One region of the Paenibacillus sp. FSL H7-689 genome, then DNA from elsewhere that is predicted to be linked to it. Evidence: predicted binding sites of a transcription regulator. Region 1 holds the regulator's gene; the other holds the start of a gene.
What was found. Region 1 encodes CtsR, which represses protease genes until heat stress. Its sites were predicted from a motif close to ATGGTCAATAAAGGTCAAACA; they were not measured.

Region 1 (9,213 bases):
CGGAATGAATCTGGTTAGCATCGTTGTTTCACCTCATCCATTTCAAGCCTTTATATAGGCAAACCCTTACATCTGTCTGTCGATAAACATCTGCTCCTGCAAACGTTTGAGGCCTTCCTTAATGGTCCGGGCACGAACTTCACCAATACCATCCACTTCGTCCAGTTCTTCAATTGTAGCCATAATAACATGAGGCAATTGTTCGAATTGATCCACCAGATTATGGATAATGACATTGGGCAGGCGGGGGATCTTATTTAATACCCGGAATCCACGAGGGGCAACCGAATCCTCAGAAGTAGCCGCTGATGATGGATAGCCGAGCAGACGGACAATATGATGTGCATCCAGCAACTCATCGTCCGACAATCTTTTCAGTCCCACGATAATTTCACGGATTTTGTCATCACTGTCGTCACGGGCATAGTCTTTATACAATAACCAGGCTTCTTCTTCCGTTGTACCCACAAGTTCTTCCATTTGCATGGAAATGAGTCGTCCCTCATTCCCGAGTTCATGAATGTACCGTTGGATTTCCGTTTTGATCCGCATCACCATTTCGGTACGCTGAATCACATTAACCACTTCAGGAATCGTTACTAATTCCTCAAATTCCGAAGCACTCAGATTCGTAAGGGACTGTGTTAATACCGCTTTGTATTTCTCCAGGGTTTGGATCGCTTGATTCGCTTTGGTCAAAATAACCCCGATTTCCTTGAGGGAATAACGAAGTGTTCCCTGATACAAGGTAATGATATTCCGGCGCTGCGATATGGATACGACCAATTTACCCGTTTGCTTTGCTACACGCTCTGCCGTCCGGTGACGAATCCCCGTCTCTGATGAAGAGATAGATGAATCCGGGATTAACTGGGTATTGGCGTAAAGAATACGCTTCAAATCCTCGCTAAGAATAATGGCTCCATCCATCTTGGCGAGTTCATACAGATAGTTCGGGGAGAAATCACAGTTAATCGAGAATCCCCCATCCACCACTTCCATTACTTCAGGGCTGTATCCTACAACAAGCAGTGCGCCCGTCTTGGCGCGCAGCACATTTTCCAGACCTTCGCGGAAAGGTGTACCTGGTGCGATCAGCCTTAACAACTCATTCATATTATCCAGTTGGCTCATATCTTTCATCTTGTTATGCCCCCTAATCTAAAGCAACCGCTAGTGCATCTGCCACGGTATTCACACCGATCAGTTGTATCCCGCGAGGATGTTTCCAGCCCTTTAAGCTTTTTTCTGGTAAAATGACTCGTTTGAAGCCCAGCTTTGCGGCTTCCTTCACTCGTTGTTCGGCCCGTGATACGGCTCGAACTTCACCTGTCAGACCAATCTCGCCAAAGATAACGTCATCCGGCTTGGTCGGTACATCTCTCAAACTGGATGCAATGCTGACGGCAACCGCCAAATCTACAGCGGGCTCATCCAATCGTACTCCACCAGCCACGTTCAGATATGCATCCTGGGTCTGTAAGAACATACCCATTCGTTTCTCCAACACTGCAATAATCAGATTTAATCGATGCAGATCTACCCCTGTTGCCATACGGCGGGGAGAAGGAAAATGGGTCGTCGAGATCAACGCCTGCAATTCCACAAGCAGAGGGCGTGTACCCTCCATACTTGCAACTACCGTTGAACCTGCTACCCCTAGTGGACGTTCCGACAAAAAGAGTTCGGACGGATTGCCCACTTCACGAAGTCCATCTTCGCCCATTTCAAAAATACCAATCTCATTGGTGGAACCAAAACGATTCTTCACCGCACGCAGTAAGCGATAAGTATGATGCCGTTCTCCTTCAAAATAAAGCACGCAATCCACCATATGTTCTAACATACGTGGACCGGCAATAGCACCTTCTTTGGTAACATGCCCCACAAGAACCGTTGCAATGCCTCTGCCTTTGGCAATCCGCATGAACCTTGACGTACATTCCCTTACCTGTGCTACACTACCCGGCGCACTGGTAACTTCGGGAAGATATACCGTCTGAATGGAGTCGATGACCAGAAAATGCGGCTGGATCTGATCCACCGCTTCCTCTACACGTTCCATATTGGTTTCACACAGTACATACAACTCGGCAGAGAGTGCCCCGAGACGGTCTGCCCGCAATTTGGTTTGCTTGACTGATTCCTCACCGGAAACATATAACACACGCAAACCCGAATGCGTCAAAGCATGGGACGTCTGCAACATCAACGTTGATTTCCCAATACCCGGATCTCCGCCCACCAGAACGAGTGAACCCGGAACGATTCCGCCTCCCAATACCCGGTTCAACTCTCCGATTCCAGTCTGTACACGCGGTTCCTGACCGCTATCTATATCTATGATAGGAAGCGGTTTATCTTTACTGTCAAACAGAGGAGAATTTCTCCCTTGTGTTTTGACCACCGTCTCTGTTTCTTCCACCATTGAATTCCATGACTGACAACTTGGACACTTACCGTACCACTTGGGGGCTTCATAGCCGCATTCCGTACATTGAAACTTGGTTTTAACTTTGGCCACTTCAGCACTCCTATAATTTAATTTTATAACAGCATTTTGCATTATTCGACGAATTTCACCCAAACTCCCTGACGTGCAGGGTTACTAAAAGTTTACCATTGTTTGAGATTTTTCGTAAAGGATTATCGCAAACTTTACACATGTTCCTGACATAATCATGTCCGTCTTCTGTCCAAAGTGCAAAAAATCCTCCCCGGCCGAAGCCGAGAAGGATTTGATTAAGGATTATGGATCAATACAAGCTGAGGTTTAACTCCAAAGCTTGCTAAATATTATTTAGTTTCGATTTCCTCATTGGACGGAACGACCACGTCTTTTTTCGTAACAGACAGTGCACCGTTCTCTTCGTCGATGAGCAATGAATCCCCTTTGGTTACGTTACCTGTGAGCAACTCTTCGGACAATTTGTCTTCGATATGCTTCTGGATTGCCCGACGAAGCGGACGCGCACCGTAAGCTGGATCAAAGCCTGACTTCGCAAGGAAAGACTTGGCATTATCAGTGAGTTCGAAATCGACCTCATGTTCGAGCAGTCGTTTACGAAGTTCTTCACTCATAAGCGTAACAATTTCAGCGATGTGTTTTTCTTCGAGTGAATGGAACACGATAATTTCATCAATCCGGTTAAGGAACTCTGGACGGAAGCTTTTCTTCAGCTCATCCATTACTTTCCCCTTCATGTTGTCATAATCTGCTCCTGCATCTACAACTGCAGTGAAGCCCAGTGTAGAGTTACGTTTGATCGCTTCGGCACCCACGTTGGATGTCAAGATAATCAGCGTATTGCGGAAGTCAACGACGCGACCTTTGGAATCCGTCAGTCGGCCATCCTCAAGCACTTGTAACAAGATATTGAATACTTCTGGATGTGCTTTCTCGATTTCATCGAGCAAGACTACGGAATATGGTTTGCGACGAACTTTCTCTGTCAGCTGACCACCTTCTTCGTACCCAACATATCCTGGAGGCGCTCCGACAAGTCGGGAAGTCGAGTGCTTCTCACCATACTCGGACATATCAATCCGGATTACTGCATTTTCATCGCCGAACATCGCTTCAGCCAGAGCACGAGCAAGTTCTGTTTTACCTACCCCTGTAGGGCCGAGGAAAATGAATGAACCCATCGGACGTTTTGGATCTTTAAGTCCCGCACGAGCACGACGAACCGCACGGCTGACAGACTTCACTGCCTCATCCTGACCGATGACACGTTCATGTAGAATAGACTCCAGATTCATCAGACGCTGTGTCTCTTCTTCTTTCAGTTGGTTCACAGGGATTCCAGTCCAGCTGGCTACCACTTGTGCGATATCCTCAGGAGTAACCTCGGAATCGGTGCGACCTTGTTTCTCTTTCCACTGGTTCTTCGTTACATCCAGCTCTTCACGGATTTTTTGTTCCGTATCACGCAGAGCTGCTGCTTTTTCGAACTCCTGACTTTGAACTGCAGCGTCTTTTTCCTTACGGATATCTTCCAGACGGCTTTCCAGTTGTTTCAGGTTTGGTGGGATCGTGTAAGAGTTCAATCTTACTTTGGAACCCGCTTCATCAATCAGGTCAATCGCTTTATCTGGCAGGAAACGGTCTGTAATGTAACGGTCAGACAGTTTAACCGCCTGCACAATTGCTTCGTCCGTAATTTTCACGCGGTGATGCGCCTCATAACGGTCACGCAAGCCGTGCAAGATTTGAATCGCTTCTTCCGGAGAAGGCTGATCTACAGTAATCGGTTGGAAACGACGCTCAAGCGCTGCATCCTTCTCGATGTATTTACGATATTCATCCAGTGTTGTCGCACCGATACATTGCAATTCTCCACGGGCCAGAGCCGGTTTCAAAATGTTAGAAGCATCGATGGCACCTTCAGCTCCGCCTGCGCCAATCAAGGTATGCAATTCGTCGATAAACAGGACAATGTTACCTGCTTGGCGAATCTCATCCATGATTTTTTTCAGACGATCTTCGAACTCACCACGATATTTGGTTCCAGCGACTACAGAACCCATATCCAGGGTCATTACACGTTTGTCGCGCAATGTTTCCGGAATCTCATTTGCAATGATTTTTTGTGCAAGGCCTTCAGCAATCGCTGTTTTACCTACACCTGGCTCACCGATCAATACCGGGTTGTTCTTGGTACGACGGCTGAGCACCTGAATGACACGCTCAATTTCTTTGCTACGTCCAATGACTGGGTCCAGGTTGTTCTCTCTCGCATAAGCCGTGAGATCACGTGCCAGACTGTCCAGCGTTGGTGTACTTACATTGGCAGGTGTGCCATTATGACTGGATACAGCTTCACTGCTGCCAAGCAATTGCAGCACTTGTTGCCGTGCTTTGTTCAGGCTAATTCCCAGGTTATTGAGCACACGTGCTGCAACACCCTCGCCTTCACGAATCAATCCAAGCAGGATATGCTCTGTGCCTACATAAGTGTGGCCCAATTTACGAGCTTCATCCATAGACAGTTCAATTACTTTTTTCGCACGTGGCGTATATGCAATGTTGGTAGGTTGCTCTTGGCCACGGCCAATCAGCGTTTCTACTTCATCCTGAATTTTTTCCAATCCGAGTCCCAGGCCGATCAGTGCTTTGGCTGCGATGCCTTCGCCTTCACGAATGAGGCCGAGCAAAATATGCTCAGTACCGATGTTATTATGACCGAGACGGACAGCTTCTTCCTGCGCGAGTGCGAGCACCTTTTGGGCCCGTTCCGTAAATCTTCCAAACATCATATCTCCTGCACCTCCATGGTTTTGGATAAAACGAGGGTCATATAATGAAATAACCGTCGTATTCTTCATATCATTTTTGTTTGCAGCCGTGCTGCGAATAAAGTCATTCGGCATTTGTACATGCCTTATTATATAAAAGCCGCAATGCGGCATGAAACCATAATTCAATACAATATCAGGCTAAACTAGGACTGCTTCGCTGCATTGATCGTATCACGAATCAACTGAGCACGGTAGATGTCACGCTCATCTGTGCGCATATCTTCCCCGAATGTTTTCTGCAAAAACCCCGGCTGTGTCATGACATTCAACTCATTCATTACCGTAATGGACAGTCCATCCAACAATCCGAGATCCACGCCAAGGCGTACATCCGATAAGCGCTGTGCAGCTTCCTTGGAATCAACAATAGCTGCATGAGACAATATGCCATAAGAACGCATGACACGATCCGTAATCCGCAGTCTGGAGTCGGTAATTAACCGTTCTCTGGCTGTACGTTCATGACCAATCATCTGTAACACAACACCATGCAGGTTCTCAATGACTTCCTGTTCGGTCTGTCCCAATGTAATCTGGTTCGAGATCTGGAACAGGTTACCCATCGCCTCGCTACCTTCACCGTATATTCCTCTTACCGTCAATCCCACTTGGGAAACTGCGGTTAGAATACGGCCTATCTGCTGTGTCATCACGAGGGCAGGCAAGTGCATCATAACCGATGCTCTGACACCTGTACCTACATTAGTAGGACAGCTGGTTAAGTATCCTCTGCGATCATCAAAAGCATAATCCACATGCGCTTCAAAAGCATCATCTATTGCGGAAGCTTTCTCCCAGGCTTCTTTCACCTGGAACCCCGGATAGAGGCACTGGATACGAAGATGATCCTCTTCATTAATCATAATACTGACAGACTCATCCTCACTGAGAATAACCGCACCATTCCTGGATTCATTCGCAAGACTTGGACTGATGAGATGTTTCTCCACCAGCACCCGTTTGTCGAGTTCGTCAATATCGATCAGATCCAACGTATGAAAATCCCCAAAGGCATGAACGTCATCGTATTGAAGTACTTCGCTCAGCTTATTCAGCACCTCTTCCGATTGCTCATTGGAAGCCAGCATCGGAAACGGAACATGCTGAAGGTTGCGTGCAATCCGGACACGGCTGCTAATGACAATTTCGGAATCAGCCGCATCACTGCGCATCCAGTCGCTGAGCGCCTTCTCTGTAAAGCGCAGATTAGGCATTACGCATCCCTCCTACTCATGACAAACTTTACTCCTGAGCTATTCCTTTTTCAAGTCCTCTGATCTGGTCACGGATCTGGGCCGCCTCTTCAAATTCCTCTTGCGCGATGCTCTCCTGGAGCTCACGCTTCAGATCAGCGATTTGCCGTTTCACCTTGATGCGACCACCAGCTCGTGCAGGCACTTTGCCTACATGGGACGTATTACCATGAACCCGCTTGAACAAAGGATCCAGACGGCTGTCAAAATATTTATAACATGAACTGCAGCCGAAGCGTCCTATCTTACTAAATTGTGCGTACGTCATACCACACTCTTCACATTGAAGAGCTTTTGCAGGTGGTGTTCCTGCCGATCCACTTTTGCCGGCTGGATCAAAATCAAGCAATCCGGACAACAAGTTGTGAATGGAAAACCCACCTGCTGTTCCAGGGATCATTTCCCCTTTTTCACGGGCACATGACTCACAAATATGGAATTCCGTCTTCTCTCCATTTACGATTTTCGTAAAATGAAGTGTCGCCGGACGTTTATTGCATTCTTGGCACAGCATATTGATGTACCTCCTTTGACCCCGATAGTTTTCATTTACCGAGCAAAGATATTAACATCGCCTTCAACATTCTGGCACGAATTTGATCCCGGTAAGGAAGTTTGACCAATATAACCTCTCTAGATACAGCAGCTCGCATCAACCCGGCTTCCCGCTTGCTCAAGAAGCGCGCTTCTTCCAATTGATAGATCAGACCTTCGGCAGCTGTCTGCCCGATCTCTTCACCAATACTATGGTGCAAATGATTATGCAGAGCTGATTGGGCCGGTAATTCAATGCGCTGTATGCGAACATAACCACCACCGCCACGTTTACTCTCTACCAGGTATCCCTTCTCGAGTGTAAAACGTGTGCTGATGACATAATTGATCTGGGAAGGTACACATGAGAATTGATCTGCCAGATCATTACGCTGAATTTCAACCATTCCTTCGGGACTTTCATGCAAAATACTCTTCAGATATCGTTCGATAATATCAGAGATATTACGCATCCAATCATCCTCCACTGTCTGAAACGTTAAGTCAATAAGGACCCACACGCCCCCACAGAGTACACCTTCTCTACCCATTTAACCAATCAGGGAAACAGCGAATCTTGCTTCCACAGGTGCCAACAGGAGAGCGAAGGAAGCACGAAGGTCCTTTAATATTCCCTTGATCCTCTGATGAAATGAATCCCGTATATTGGCGATCATGCATCAGATTGTAGAAAGAAAGCTACTTAAGTATTAAACCTTTAGTTGACTTTGACTTTCTTTGACTTTATAACCATTATAGCATATTTTGTGGTTTTGCCAAGTGGGGTCACTATTCATTTTTTACGATTTTACACGAAATATTCCCCGGACACAAAAAAACCTCCCCAAAATTGCTGGAGAAGTCCATTGGTCTTTCAATCACGCCGTATTTCTATATAAGCTAATCAAGTTAAATGGAGCAGTGGGAATAGTCATCAGAAGAAATCGAGCAAATAGGTTTCCCGTTCAGGAATCGCTTGTTCCAAAGCCTTGATTGCTGTGTTCGGTCCGTGAATTCTTCCGATTCGTGCCATTTCCGTTGGTCTGCGATATCCCATCAGGACCGCGGTAAGGGATTGAATATCCACCTTAATGATCTGATCATCAGTAATTGGCTCCGATGTTTTCCATATGGACGCTGTTCCGTTCATTGCCACGTTTAATTGCCATACCCCTTCATTCCATGGAGCGTGGGCATCTTCTACCTGAAGTACAATCTGCACCGGTGAGTCCTGGCTTGCAAATGGATACTGGGATATAAACTGCTCTACACTAACGATACGCGCCATAAAATAAGGTACAATCTCCTGCTGAATCCGTGGATTATCCAATTGGAAGGCAAGCGTATCACTGGCAGGCGCCTGCAACGTAACTTCCTGGATCATGGAATCATGGTTAGCAATAAAGGTCCACAGCCCTTGCCTAGCCTCTTCATTCAGATAGATGATCTCTTTAATGGTAAATTTATTTTCCTTAACCTCATATAAAAGATAACCTTGTGCTGCATCAGCTTCATCGTAATATACAGCCTTCTGGCTGGTCCCATTAACAAGAACTGAATTCTCCCACCTTGCATCATCCCGAACCAGAGTTCCGTTATAACGCTCAGCATAAGCACTGTATACTTCCTTTAATATGCTGAGGCCTGGATCCCCACGTCGAATCGTTCCAGGTGTCGCTTTTTTCAGAGGCAAATGAGCTGTAGGTACTTTATAACGTTTAAATTCAACATACGTCTCCCATCCATACTTCCGATAGAAACCAAAAGAGAATGGATGCAAGAATGATATGCTCTGTTTGTTACGATTCATTTCTTCCAACGCATGCTTCAGCAGACCCGCTACCCAGCCTTTGCGTCTATACTCTGGCCAGGTGGCAACACCCGCAATACCGCCCATCTCGAACGATCTGCCATGAATATAGGTTTGAAAAGGAATGATGTGAAGTTTGGCTCCTAGCTGCCCGTCCTCATATACACCCCATATATCCTGTGACGAAAATTGACTCCGCCGTTTTTCTTTCTGTTCTTCACTCATTACTACTTGAAAAGCATATTCGGAGAGTGCCATCGCCGGTTCAAAATCATCTACCGTCAATTTCTGAATTTCCATGTTGTCCTACACCCC
Region 2 (9,213 bases), on a different contig from region 1:
TGCGAAAACCAAAGAGTACGCTTTGACAGCAGCCAATAACACAATGACGATCAGCCTATTGGATGGCGAGCCGAGTGTTCGAATTAACAACTATTATCCTCAAGTGGACGCAAAGCTGATCAACGGCAGATTATATATCCCATTCTCGGCAATGAGAGATTATCTGGGTGTACAGGGGAATTGGGATAGCAAAACCAAAACGTTGACACTCAGCAAAGTGAAACAAAATAACGTTAAAATTAAAGCGGCAACAGTTAATGTTACTGTAAAAAATGCTGAAGTAGATGTTCAATATCCGCAAGTGAGTGGACTTGCCAGCAAAGAAGCTGAAGCGGCGATCAACAAAGTGTTGAAAGACGAAGTGGATGCGTATGTAGCTGACTTCAAGAAACAGACATCTGAATTCGGCGGTGCAACAGCCAACCGTCCATATGCATTTGAGAGCTCCTATGTAGTGACGTACAACGAAAAAGGCGTGCTGGGACTCATTACACAACGATACGAAGATTATGCTGGCGCTCATGGTATGACGTACCGTACGGGCCACACCTTTGCACTGGACACAGGTAAGGAGCTTACGTTAGATGATGTGCTGCAAAATAACAAAACCATGCGCGAGACGTTGAGTAAAAAAGTGGGTGAACAACTGAAAGCCCGCGGTGGATACCTCGACGGTTATAAAGGGTTAAATAAAGATCAAGATTTCTATGTGACACCAACGGGTGTAGTTGTGTTCTTCCAGTTGTATGAGTATACGGCGTACGCAGAGGGATTCCCTGAAATGCCATTTACGTACAAAGAGCTTCTCCCTAAAGGCACGGAACCTTTCAATAATGTAAATGGAACCAAATAAAGAATCATTATTATGCACTCTTAAGTTTTCTTCCTTATAAAATGAAAAAAGAAGCCCCCATCATAATTATGATGAGGGCTTCTTCTCGTATAGACAACACAATTATATGTTGCTGATTACGTTAGGTGTTGATTATGTTAACGCATAGACCGTGGTCTACGTCACACTTAGATGCCTTGTGATCCTACGTTTTCGATGACTTTATCAATGATACCGTAATCGGCGGCTTCAGCAGCACTCATGAAGTAGTCACGATCTGTATCTTTCTCAATCCGCTCCAGCGGTTGACCTGAACGCTCAGAGATGATGCGGTTCAACGTATCACGCATTTTCAGGATGCGACGAGCACGGATTTCGATGTCAGAAGCCTGACCTTGTGCACCACCAAGTGGTTGGTGAATCATAATTTCACTGTTTGGTAATGCAAAACGTTTACCTTTTGCACCGGCATTCAGCAAGAATGCACCCATGGAAGCCGCCATACCTACACAGATGGTAGATACATCCGGTTTGATGAATTGCATTGTATCGTAAATGGCCATACCGGCTGTAATCGATCCGCCTGGGCTGTTGATGTATAAGTGAATGTCTTTCTCCGGATCTTCCGCAGCCAGGAACAACATCTGTGCCATAATGGCATTAGCCACTACGTCATTAACATCGCTACCAAGGAAAATAATACGATCCTTCAGCAATCTGGAGTAGATGTCGTAGGCGCGCTCACCCCGGTTGCTCTGTTCAACGACCATTGGAATAAAACTCACGTGAAAAACCTCCTTGGAATGTAAATGTTATTGGTGTTTATACTTAAACTGTTACCGTATTACCCACATAATAAACAATTCCAAACAAAAAGTCAAAGAAAGTCAAACTAACTTGCAAAAAAAAGAAACCTTTCCGGTTTCATTGGTTAAATGGGTTATGAGCTGTTAAATAAAAATGGCGCGCCCGCCAAGAATCGAACTTGGATCTCAGGCTTCGGAGGCCTACGTCATATCCATTGGACCACGGGCGCACATTATGTGACAGCAATAATGATTATAGCTCATGGAATATTTAATTGCAAGCAGTTCGTTATGTATGTTGGTTTGGATTGAGCTAAAAATGATCATGATGAAGAAGAGTGGATAAAGAGTGCATTTAAGTAAATGCTATTAGAGGTTTTGGACATGCCGTATGAAATGTGATTCTGAGCGATATGTAGATTGAATTCATTTGTTTCTTCTATATATGGTATGCGTGAGCTAGTCCTTGATCATGGAAGTCTAGGATTGTGAAAATAGGCGCGTACAAACGCTGAATGCGTGTCGAAATAACACGTTGAAACACTTGCATGTCACGTCAGTTTTAGGTAGAATAGACGTGGGACTTAAAAAGTTAACCCGGGACGTTTTAGGGCCATGAAAGAGAGCTTAGAACGAGAACTTGCGGGAGTGGAAAGCATGCGAACGATTTTAGAAGTACAAAAGCAGCTTCTGCCTGATCTCATGGATATCTTGAAAAAGAGGTATACGATTCTACAACAGATCATGTTATCGGATGTGATCGGACGGAGAACGTTAGCTAATTCCATGCAGATGACCGAGCGGGTTCTGAGGGCTGAGACCGATCTGTTAAAGGCTCAGGGACTTATTGAAATTGACAGTGCAGGAATGAAGATCAGCGAGGCAGGGTATGATTTGCTGCAGCAGTTAGAGCCCGTAGCCAAAGAGTTGTTCGGATTATCCGAGCTGGAAGAGCGCATCAAGCAAGCCTACGGTCTGCAAAAGGTAGTTGTGGTTCCTGGCGATTCGGACGTTTCTCCATTTGCCAAAAGGGAACTGGGCAGAGCCGGAGCGAAGGCTCTCGGCAATATCATGAGTGACAACGACGTTGTCGCCGTTACTGGTGGTTCAACAACGGCCGAAGTCGCAGAACAACTAAATCCGCCAACATCGCTCAAAGGTGTCTGGTTCGTACCAGCACGCGGTGGACTTGGAGAAAGCCTTGAAATTCAGGCTAATACGATCGCATCCACAATGGCAAAACGGGTAGGGGCGCAATACAAACTCCTGCATGTACCGGATTTGCTCAGTGATCATGCCTATGAATCATTAATCCAGGACCCTAGTGTTCAGGAGATTCTGCAGCTGATCAGGCAATCACGGATTGTTATTCATGGAATTGGTGATGCCGTAGAGATGGCCAAAAGACGCAAACTTGCGACGGAGATTATAGATGAACTTCAGGAGCAAGGGGCCGTATCTGAATCTTTCGGTTATTACTTTAATGATCAGGGTAAGGTGGTACATACCATGCTTACACTGGGTATGCGACTTCAGGATATTGAACGAACCGATGTTGTGATTGGAATTGCAGGTGGCAAAAGCAAAGCTGCTGCTATACATTCCGTGTTACGATTTGGTCAGGAAGATATTCTGATTATTGATGAGGCTGCTGCCGAAGTCATCGTTGCTGAAATGGAATAAGGTTTTACTTTGTATCACAACTATTGTTGTCTTGACGGACTTCACCGTCTGTCTTGAATATATAAGTTTCATAAAAAATTAATCAAAACTTGGGAGGAACTTACTCATGATTAAAGTAGGTATTAACGGTTTTGGACGTATTGGACGCTTGGCATTCCGCCGTATTCAAAATGTAGCAGGCATCGAGGTAGTAGCAATCAACGACTTGACTGACGCTAAAATGCTCGCTCATTTGCTCAAATATGATACAACTCAAGGTCGCTTCGATGGCGATGTTGAAGTACACGATGGCTTCTTCAAAGTGAACGGCAAAGAAGTTAAAGTATTGGCTAACCGTAACCCAGAAGAACTTCCTTGGGGCGACCTGGGCGTAGATATCGTTCTGGAATGTACTGGTTTCTTCACAACTAAAGAAGCAGCTGAGAAACACTTGAAAGGTGGAGCTAAGAAAGTTGTTATCTCCGCACCAGCTACTGGCGACATGAAAACCATCGTTTACAACGTAAACCATGAAATCCTCGACGGTACTGAAACTGTAATCTCCGGCGCATCTTGCACAACAAACTGCCTGGCACCTATGGCAAAAACACTGCAAGACAAATTCGGAATCGTTCAAGGTTTGATGACTACAATTCACGCTTACACTGGCGACCAAAACACGTTGGATGCTCCACACCCTAAAGGTGACTTCCGTCGTGCTCGCGCAGCAGCTGAAAACATCATCCCTAACACAACTGGTGCTGCTAAAGCAATCGGTCTGGTAATCCCAGAACTGCAAGGCATCCTTGATGGTGCAGCTCAACGTGTACCAGTAGCTACTGGTTCCCTGACTGAGCTCGTAACTGTTCTGAACAAAAAAGTAACTGCTGAAGAAGTTAACGCAGCTATGCAAGAAGCTTCCGATCCAGAAACTTTCGGATACACAGAAGACGAAATCGTATCTTCCGATATCCAAGGAATCACTTTCGGTTCCCTGTTTGATGCAACTCAAACTAAAGTTCTGACTGTTGGCGACCAACAATTGGTTAAAACTGTAGCTTGGTATGACAATGAAATGTCCTACACTGCACAATTGGTTCGCACTTTGGAGCACTTTGCAAAAATGATTAAGTAATATCTGTAATAACATAGAGCGGAAACAGATGCTATATTGTTTCCGCTCTTTATATATCTACATTTTGCAAATTTCTCAAAAACACCAGGATTTACGAGGGATTTTAGCTCTTGATTGGTCCACCAAATACATGGGTGCGGAGGAAATACAGATGAACAAAAAAAGTGTACGCGATATCGAATTGACAGGAAAACGGGCTTTTGTCCGTGTAGATTTCAATGTGCCGCTCGAAGATGGTAAAATTACAGATGACAAACGTATTCGTGCAACGCTTCCTACAATCAACTTCTTGATTGAAAAAGGCGCTAAAGTCATTTTGGCAAGCCACATGGGTCGTCCTAACGGCGAAGTGGTTGAATCCTTGCGTTTGACTCCAGCAGCTGAGCGTTTGTCTGAATTGCTTGGTAAAACAGTTGTTAAAGCTGACGGTTCTGTTGGTGACGCTGTTAAAGCTCAAATCGCTGAACTGAACAACGGCGACGTATTGTTGCTTGAAAACGTTCGTTTCCACGCAGGCGAAGAGAAAAACGATCCGGAACTGGCAAAACAATTTGCTGAACTGGCTGACGTTTTCGTTAACGATGCGTTTGGCGCGGCTCACAGAGCACACGCTTCGACTGAAGGAATCGCTCACTTGCTTCCAGCAGTGTCCGGTTTGTTGATGGAGAAAGAACTTGAAGTGTTGGGTAAAGCAATCTCCAACCCTGAGCGTCCTTTCACAGCTATTATTGGTGGATCCAAAGTTAAGGACAAAATCGATGTAATCGACAACCTGCTGAACATTGCAGACAACGTAATCATCGGTGGCGGTCTGACTTACACGTTCTTCAAAGCACAAGGACATGAAATTGGACAATCCTTGCTGGATGACTCCAAACTTGATGTTGCTCTTGGTTTTATCGAAAAAGCGAAAAAATTGGGCAAAAACTTCTACCTGCCGGTAGATATCGTAGTGTCTGACGATTTCAGTGCGAAAGCAAACACACAAATCGTTGACATCGATGGTATCCCAGCAGATTGGGAGGGTATCGACATCGGTCCTAAAACACGTGAGATCTATGCTGATGTAATCAAAAACTCCAAATTGGTTGTGTGGAACGGACCAATGGGCGTATTTGAAATCGAGCCATTCTCCCACGGTACTCGTGCAGTAGCGGAAGCTTGCGCTGAGACAGAAGCTTACACTGTAATTGGTGGCGGTGACTCCGCAGCAGCAGCTGAGAAGTTCAAATTGGCTGACAAGATGAACCACATCTCTACAGGTGGCGGTGCATCGCTCGAGTTCATGGAAGGTAAAGTACTTCCAGGCGTAGTGGCATTGAACGACAAGTAAGTTTTAGTAGCCTATAGCATGAAGGAGTTGAAACCCATGAGAACACCGATTATCGCAGGTAACTGGAAAATGTTCAAAACGGTTTCCGAATCCAATGACTTCATTCAGGAAGTTAAAGGAAAAGCGGAAGTTGAAGGCGTGGAAACTGTAATCTGCGCACCGTTTACAAATCTGCCATCCCTGGTAGAAGCTGTTAAAGGCACAAACATCAAAATTGGTGCACAAAATCTTCATTTTGAAGATAACGGTGCATTCACAGGTGAAATCAGCGGCGTGATGCTGAAAGACCTGGGTGTGGATTATGTCATTATTGGTCACTCGGAGCGCCGTCAATATTTTGCGGAAACCGATGAGACTGTCAATAAAAAGTTGCATGCAGCATTCCGTCACGGATTGACTCCAATCTTCTGCCTTGGTGAGACGCTTGAAGAGCGTGAAGCGAACCAAACAAAAGACGTATGCAAAGTGCAAACAGTAGCTGCTTTTGCAGGTCTGTCTGCAGAGCAAGCGGCACAAGTTGTTATCGCTTATGAGCCAATCTGGGCGATTGGTACAGGCAAATCCTCCACTTCCCAAGATGCGAATGAAGTTATTGCTTACATCCGTACGCTGGTGAAGGATCTGTACAACGAGACGGTTGCGAATGCAGTTCGTATTCAATACGGCGGCAGTGTTAAACCAGAGAACGTAACAGAATACCTCGGACAAAGCGACATCGACGGCGCACTTGTTGGCGGTGCCAGCTTGCAGCCGGCTTCGTTCATCGCGCTTGTTGAGGGGGCGAAGTAAGATGACAGCTCCAAAACCTGTAGCACTGATCATCATGGATGGCTTTGGTCTGCGTAACACGGTGGAAGGCAATGCGGTAGCGCAAGCCAAGAAACCGAACTATGACCGTTTCATGAGCCAATTCCCACATACAACGCTCACTGCATGCGGTGAAGCTGTAGGTTTGCCAGAAGGGCAAATGGGAAATTCCGAGGTAGGTCACCTGAACATTGGTGCCGGCCGGATCGTATACCAGGATTTGACCCGTATCTCCAAATCCATTCGTGACGGCGAGTTCTACGACAATGAAACACTTGTCAAAGCCGTTCGTGAAGCGAAACAAAGCGGCAAAAAACTTCATCTCTACGGCTTGTTGTCTGATGGCGGCGTACATAGTCACATCGACCACCTGTTTGCTATGCTAGATCTGGCCAAAAAAGAAGGAATGAATGATGTATATATTCATGCTTTCATGGATGGCCGTGATGTTATGCCAGACAGTGGTAAAGACTTCATGCAGAAACTGATCGCTAAGATTGAAGAAGTCGGTGTAGGTAAAATCGCTACGGTTCAAGGTCGCTATTACGCGATGGACCGTGACAAACGTTGGGAACGGGTTGAGAAATCATACCGTGCCATCGTTTATGGAGATGGACCAAAATACACTGACCCACTCAAAGCGGTTGAAGAATCGTATGAGAAATCCGTATTTGATGAATTCGTTGAACCAACGGTTATCGTTAAAGCGGATGGTGAGCCGGTAGGTTTGGTTGAGAGCGGCGATTCCGTTATCTTCCTCAACTTCCGTCCTGACCGTGCGATCCAGTTGTCGCAAGTATTCACGAACCAGGATTTCCGCGGTTTTGATCGTGGTCCGAAGTTCCCTGTGGGCTTGCACTTTGTATGCTTGACTTTGTTCAGCGAGACGGTTGAAGGTTATGTGGCTTATTCGCCGAAGAACCTCGACAACACCCTGGGTGAAGTTCTGGTACAGAACAATAAAAAACAACTGCGTATTGCAGAAACTGAGAAATACCCGCACGTTACCTTCTTCTTCAGCGGCGGTCGTGATGTGGAGCTTCCGGGCGAAACTCGTGTACTGATCAACTCACCAAAAGTTGCAACGTATGACCTGCAACCAGAGATGAGTGCGTATGAAGTAGCTGATGCATGTGTTCGCGAGATCGAAGCAGACAAACATGACGCCATCATTCTGAACTTTGCTAACCCTGACATGGTTGGACACTCCGGCATGCTGGAGCCTACCATCAAAGCGGTTGAAGTAACAGATGAGTGCATGGGCCGTGTTGTGGATGCAGTACTTGCCAAAGGCGGCGTTGTACTAATCACTGCGGATCATGGTAACGCGGATATGGTGTTCGATGAGAAGGGACGTCCGTTCACAGCTCATACAACGAACCCGGTTCCATTCATCGTTACCGATGCAAATGTAACCCTGCGTGAAGGCGGAATCCTGGCAGATATCGCGCCAACGATCCTTGACCTGATGCAATTGCCTAAACCGGCTGAAATGACAGGTACATCTGTCATCGCTACCCGCAAATAAGTTACACAACAACATATATAATTGGGCGGTTTGGTGTTTGCGCATTGAACGAAGGCAGCAGAAATAGTCTGAAGAAGCGAAGCGTTCGCCTTTATCACATGATTTCAACTTATGAAAATAAGTTCAAAGAAATCAGGGGATAACAGCGATTGGAAGACGATTCTGCTGATGTAGTAAAATAAGGGCAAACACAAGTTGGTCCAAAAATTAAATCCCAACTATAAAGGAGATTATCACAAATGACTATTATTTCTGACGTGTACGCTCGCGAAGTCCTCGACTCCCGCGGTAACCCTACAGTAGAAGTTGAAGTATACCTGGAGTCCGGCGCAATCGGACGCGCAATCGTTCCATCTGGTGCATCCACTGGTGCCCACGAAGCCGTTGAGCTTCGCGATGGTGACAAATCCCGTTACCTCGGTAAAGGCGTTCTGCAAGCTGTTAAAAACGTAAACGAAACAATCGCTCCAGAAGTTATCGGTATGGATGCATTGGATCAACTGGGTATCGACAAATTGATGATCACTTTGGATGGTACGCCAAACAAAGGTAAACTGGGTGCTAACGCAATCCTGGCTGTATCCATGGCAGTAGCTCGCGCAGCTGCTGACGCTCTGGACCTGCCATTGTACGTATACCTGGGCGGATTCAACGCTAAAGCATTGCCAGTTCCAATGATGAACATCATCAACGGTGGTGAGCATGCTGACAACAACATCGACGTTCAAGAGTTCATGGTTCTTCCAGTTGGAGCACCAAGCTTCAAAGAAGCTCTTCGCGTAGGTGCAGAGATCTTCCACAACTTGAAATCAGTATTAAGCTCCAAAGGCTTGAACACAGCTGTAGGTGACGAAGGTGGTTTCGCACCGAACCTTGGTTCGAACGAAGAAGCAATCACTACAATCATCGAAGCAATTGAAAAAGCTGGTTACAAACCAGGCGTTGACGTATTCTTGGGTATGGACGTTGCTTCCACTGAGTTCTACAAAGATGGTAAGTACACACTTGCTGGCGAAGGTAAATCTTACACTTCCGCTGAGTATGTTGACCTTCTGGCTTCATGGGTTGAGAAATACCCAATCATCACAATCGAAGACGGTATGTCCGAAG

Region 2: a site for CtsR is predicted at 1,706-1,726, ahead of clpP (ATP-dependent Clp endopeptidase proteolytic subunit ClpP). Genes of this name have one in related genera too.

The regions. Positions count from the first base shown of each region.
Region 1 covers NZ_ASPU01000008.1:422-9,634, reverse strand. Annotated here, with positions in the region: gene pssA (CDP-diacylglycerol--serine O-phosphatidyltransferase) at 1-21, opposite strand, end outside; gene disA (DNA integrity scanning diadenylate cyclase DisA) at 67-1,143, opposite strand; gene radA (DNA repair protein RadA) at 1,157-2,524, opposite strand; gene C170_RS05375 (ATP-dependent Clp protease ATP-binding subunit) at 2,797-5,259, opposite strand; gene C170_RS05370 (protein arginine kinase) at 5,445-6,515, opposite strand; gene C170_RS05365 (UvrB/UvrC motif-containing protein) at 6,544-7,068, opposite strand; gene C170_RS05360 (CtsR family transcriptional regulator) at 7,100-7,561, opposite strand; gene C170_RS05355 (GNAT family N-acetyltransferase) at 8,023-9,198, opposite strand.
Region 2 covers NZ_ASPU01000059.1:36,933-46,145, forward strand. Annotated here, with positions in the region: gene C170_RS26860 (stalk domain-containing protein) at 1-853, shown strand, start outside; gene clpP (ATP-dependent Clp endopeptidase proteolytic subunit ClpP) at 1,021-1,617, opposite strand; tRNA gene C170_RS26870 (tRNA-Arg) at 1,794-1,868, opposite strand; gene C170_RS26875 (sugar-binding transcriptional regulator) at 2,296-3,321, shown strand; gene gap (type I glyceraldehyde-3-phosphate dehydrogenase) at 3,428-4,435, shown strand; gene C170_RS26885 (phosphoglycerate kinase) at 4,587-5,768, shown strand; gene tpiA (triose-phosphate isomerase) at 5,805-6,557, shown strand; gene gpmI (2,3-bisphosphoglycerate-independent phosphoglycerate mutase) at 6,559-8,103, shown strand; gene eno (phosphopyruvate hydratase) at 8,343-9,213, shown strand, end outside.